Regions from separate parts of the Acidovorax sp. GW458-11-26-14-TSB4 genome, predicted to be linked through region 2. Evidence: riboswitches for the same ligand, from Rfam matches in the RefSeq annotation. Region 2 holds a riboswitch; the other holds the start of a gene.
The links. A riboswitch is a leader RNA that binds a small molecule or an ion and turns the genes downstream of it on or off. The one in region 2 is predicted to bind glycine.
Positions count from the first base shown of each region.

Region 1 (2,387 bases), on a different contig from region 2:
GCCCGAGCCGCAGGCATGCGTCCAGCCCAGCGTGCCATGGCCGGTGTTGAGGAACAGGTTGGCCAGTTTCGTCTTGCCGATCAGCGGCACATTGCTCGGCGTGGCCGGGCGCAGGCCGGTCCAGAACTGGGCCTGGCTGGCATCGCCGGCGCCCGGGAACAGCTGCTCCACGCGGCGCACGATGGCCTCGCAGCGCACCTGGTTCAGGTCGCGCTGGTAGCCATTGAGCTCGGCCGTGCCGGCGATGCGCAGGCGGTCGCCGCGCTCGCTGGTGTAGCGCGAAAACACCAGCTTGTACTCGTCGTCCGTGAGGCTCACCTGGTAGGCCATGCTTGCATCCTTGACCGGCATGGTCACCGAATAGCCCTTGGCCGGGTAGATGGGCAGGCGGATGCCCAGCGGCTGCGCTAGCAGCGGGCTGAACGAGCCCATTGCGAGCACGAAGGCATCGCCGTGCACGCGCTCGAAGCGGCCTTCGGCGTTGGTCACTTCCACATGGTCGATGCGCCCGCCGGCCTCGCGCAGCGCTGTGATGTGGTGGCCCAGGCGGAACTGCACGCCCGCCGCCTCGCACAGGCGCGCCAGCTCGCGCGTGAAGGCATTGGCATCGCCCGATTCGTCCTCGGCCGTGTAGGTGGCCCCCGCCAGTTGCGGGCGGATGTGGGCCAGTGCGGGTTCGATGCGCACGGCCTCGTCGGCGCTCACCACCTGGCGTTCGCATCCCAGGGCGCGCATCTGCTCGGCCGGCGCCAGGGCGCCGTCGAACTCCTTCTGGCTGGTGTAGAAGTGCAGGATGCCCTGCGTGCGCTGCTCGTAGGCGATGCCCGTGGCGGCGCGCAGTTGCTGCAGCGTGTCTCGGCTGTAGGTGCCCAGGCGCACGATCTGCTCGATGTTGTGGCGCGTGCGTGCCGGCGTGCAGTTGCGCAGGAAGGACAGGCCCCAGAGCCACTGGCGCATGTCGGCGCGCAGGCGGAACAGCAAGGGGGCATCTTCCTTGCCCAGCCACTGCAGCACCTTGAGCGGGGCGCTCGGGTTGGCCCACGGCTCGGCGTGGCTCACCGAGATCTGGCCGCCATTGGCAAAACTGGTTTCCGCGCCGGGCGCACCCTGGCGGTCGATGACGGTCACCTCATGGCCGAGCTGTTGCAGGAAATAGGCCGAAGTCACGCCGAGCAGGCCGGCACCAAGAACGATCACACGCATTTGAAAGCCTTTGAAAGGGCAATCACCGGGCGGCGGCGCGTGTGCAGCACGGCGCCGGAGCGCAATGTCCGGAGCACGCAGCAGGCACGACGCATGTCGCCCGGCTGCCGCTCCCCCTGTCCTTGGTACCTGAGAGATTCACCGCGGGCCCCTCATGGGCTGCGGCTTGCTCCTTCGGTGCGCTGCATGGTGCAGCGGCTCTCCAGACGGCCTTGATGATGATGGATGGTGCAGTACGGGACCTGAGCGTGCATGGGAGTTTGCGCCTTCGGTGAGATGGCTGTCGCCACCTGCTCTCCTGCGGTGTCCATTCTAGGGCGCAGAAAGACGAACGCCGCAGCTAATGTGCGGCGTTCGTTGCTGATAAAAGGCCAGGCGCTGGCCCGTCAGGCGTCAGTTGCGGCGGGGGTTGTCAGGGTTGCTGTCGCGGCGGTTCGACACACCATCGCCATCGCGGTCCCTGTCGTTGCGGTTGGAAATGCCGTCACCGTCACGGTCCCAGCCGCCACGGCGCATTTCCCAGCGGCCATCACGTTCTTGCCAGGTGGGCTGGCGGTAGGCATAGCCGGGGCGGGCCTTGACCCAGTGGCCGGCCACCCACACATGGCGCCCGCCACGCCAGTCCCAGTGGCCTTCTTCCCAGACCATGCCGCGGCGCGGGGCAGGCACCGCTTCACGGCGGGGTGGGGGTGGGGCGGGGATCACCTGGCCGGACTGGATCACCACCGTCTGTGCAACGGCCACAGGGGCAAAGCTGCCCAGGGCCAGCGTGCTGGCGATCAGGGCGGCGGCGGAAATGGTTTTGTAGGTCATGAGTGACTCCTTTTTCAATGTTGTGGTTTCGCCTCTGTATGGTGGCGAGGCCGGGGCGCGGGGTCTGTAGGCGCCGCGCCTCGCCGCCTGTAGGCGTGTGGGGCCGCTCTCGGCGGCCTCGGCCACCATCAGTTGCGATACGGGTTGTCCGGGCGGCGGTCGTGGCGGTTGGGCACGCCGTCACCATCGCGGTCCCAGCCGCCGGGGCGCATGTAGTGGCGGCCGCCACGCTCTTCCCAGCGCGGCTCGCGGTAGTAGTAGCCCGGGCGGGCCTTCACCCAGTGGCCGCCGATCCATACGTGGCGGCCACCACGCCACTCCCAGTGGCCGGGCACCCAGGCCATGCCGCGGCGGTGGGGCGGCACGGCCTC
Region 1 covers NZ_JBWKYR010000007.1:138,207-140,593, forward strand. The annotation lists gene AC07X5_RS16610 (D-amino acid dehydrogenase) at 1-1,203, opposite strand, end outside; glycine riboswitch at 1,310-1,419, opposite strand; glycine riboswitch at 1,425-1,514, opposite strand; gene AC07X5_RS16615 (YXWGXW repeat-containing protein) at 1,597-2,016, opposite strand; gene AC07X5_RS16620 (YXWGXW repeat-containing protein) at 2,145-2,387, opposite strand, start outside.
Region 1: another riboswitch for glycine. It lies ahead of AC07X5_RS16610 (D-amino acid dehydrogenase); the one in region 2 lies ahead of gcvT (glycine cleavage system aminomethyltransferase GcvT).

Region 2 (2,387 bases):
TTTGAAAAATGAAGGAATCTGCAATGTAGCGGGCCCGGCCCGCTGGCGGCGTGAAATCAGCCGCGGAAATAGTTGGCGGGTACGAAGGGCATGGCACGCACCTCCATCGGCACGGCCTTGCCGCGCACGATGGCGTTCACCCGGGTGCCGATGGCTGCAAATGCCGGCGTGACGTAGCCCATGGCCACGGGCTCGTTCACCGTGGGGCCCAAGAGGCCGCTGGTGACTTCGCCGATCTTCTGGCCATCGGTGCTCTGCAATTCGGTGTGCTCGCGCACGGGTACGCGCTCCAGCGCCACCAGCCCCACGCGCTTGCGCGGCAGGCTGGCGGGGTTGTCGATCTGTGCCAGCACCTTGTCGGCACCGGGGAAACCGCCTGCGCGTGCGCCCCCGGTGCGGCGCACCTTCTGGATGGCCCAGTTCAGCGCCGCCTCGGGCGGGGTGGTGGTGGTGTCGATGTCGTTGCCGTACAGGCACAGGCCGGCTTCCAGGCGCAGCGAGTTGCGTGCGCCCAGGCCGATGGGCTTGACCTCGGGCTGGGCCAGCAGCGCGCGCGCCAGGGTCTCGGCCTGGGCCGCGGGCACCGAGATCTCGAAGCCATCCTCGCCGGTGTAGCCGCTGCGCGTGACGAAGCAGTCGCAGCCGGCAATGGTGTAGCTGCCGCCGGTCATGAACACCAGTTGCTCGATGCCGGGAGCCAGGCGCGCCAGGGCGTTCACGGCCTGCGGGCCCTGCAGCGCCAGCAGGGCGTGGTCGGGCATGGGCTGCACCTCGCAGCGCTGGCCGATGCGCGCCTGGATGTGGGCGATGTCCCCCACCTTGCAGGCGCCGTTGACGATCACGAACAGCGTGCCGTTGCCCTGGTTGAAGAACATCAGGTCGTCGATGATGGTGCCTTCGTCGGTTAGCAGCAGGCCGTAGCGCTGCTTGCCCACGGGCAGGTCGACCACGTCCACGGGCACCAGGGTCTCGAAGGCTGCGGCAGCGTCCGGGCCGATGAGCTTGAGCTGGCCCATGTGCGATACGTCGAACAGGCCGGCTGCGGTGCGGGTGTGCACATGCTCGGCCATGAGGCCTGCGGGGTACTGCACAGGCATGGAGTAGCCGGCAAATGGCACCATGCGGGCGCCCAGCTCCAGGTGCAGGGCGTTCAGCGGCGTGGTGAGCAGGGGGGCAGCAGGGGCAGACATGGGGCGGACTCCGGGCAAATGAAAGCCGCAACCCATGCATGGATTGCGGGATTTGCCCTGCTGTCCGCTTTACCTGAGAGATTCACCGCACCACCCTGGCTGGCGGCTGCGGCTTGCTCCTTCGGTGGATGGCCTGCGCTGAGTTGCGCGGCCACCTCTCTCCAGCAAGGGAACGCCTGCATCCCTGCAGGCGCTTGCCAGTCCTTTTGCCTGAGCGTTCGGGGTGTCCCTGCGCCTTCGGCGGCCTTCTCAAGGAAGGCTCTCTCCTGACGTTGGCGATTCTAACTACTTTGAATACACCAGGTCGCGAAGCGCGAGCGAAATGCCCGGAATGTAGGTGATGATCAACAGGCACACCAGGATCACGCACACGAAGGGCAGCAGGTGCTTGATGATCCGGTCCAGCGATATGCGCGCCACCGTGCAGGCCGCGAACAGGTTCACGCCGAAGGGGGGTGTGATCATGCCCAACGCCAGGTTCACCACCATGATCAGCCCGAAGTGCACCGGGTCCACGCCGAAGTGCATGGCCACCGGGGCGAGGATGGGCGCCAGCACGATGATGGCGGCGCTGGTCTCGATGAACATGCCGATCACGAACAGCGCGGCATTCACGCCCAGCAGGAACATGGCCGGCGACTGCAGCACCGATTCCAGCCAGCGGCCGATGGCGTCCGGCACGCCCGCGCGCGTGATCAGGAAGGCAAAGAGCCCGGCGTTGGCGATGATGAACATGATCACCGCCGACGAGATCGCCGACTTGCGCAGGATGGCGAACAGGTCCTTGGGCTTGATCTCGCGGTAGATCACGATGCCCACGATGAGCGCATAGAACACGGCCACGGCCGATGCTTCGGTGGGCGTGAACACGCCCCCATAGATGCCGCCCAGGATGATCACCGGCATCAGCAGCGCCCAGCCGGCCTGCAGCGTCGCCTTGCCGAAGGGCATACGGCCTTCGCCATCGTTCTTGCCCCAGCCCTTCCACTTGCAGTAGGCCCACACGAAGAGCATCAGCGCAAAGCTGATCAGCAGGCCCGGGCCGAAGCCGGCGATGAACAGCTCGCCAATCGACACCTCGGCGCTCACGCCGTAGAGGATCATGGGGATGGAGGGTGGAATGATCACACCCAGCTCCGCGCTGGTAGCCTGCAGCGCTGCCGCGTAGCTGGTGGGGTAGCCATGCTTGATGAGCGC
Region 2 covers NZ_JBWKYR010000028.1:3,437-5,823, forward strand. The annotation lists gene gcvT (glycine cleavage system aminomethyltransferase GcvT) at 57-1,190, opposite strand; glycine riboswitch at 1,241-1,365, opposite strand; glycine riboswitch at 1,379-1,469, opposite strand; gene AC07X5_RS29345 (TRAP transporter large permease) at 1,476-2,387, opposite strand, start outside.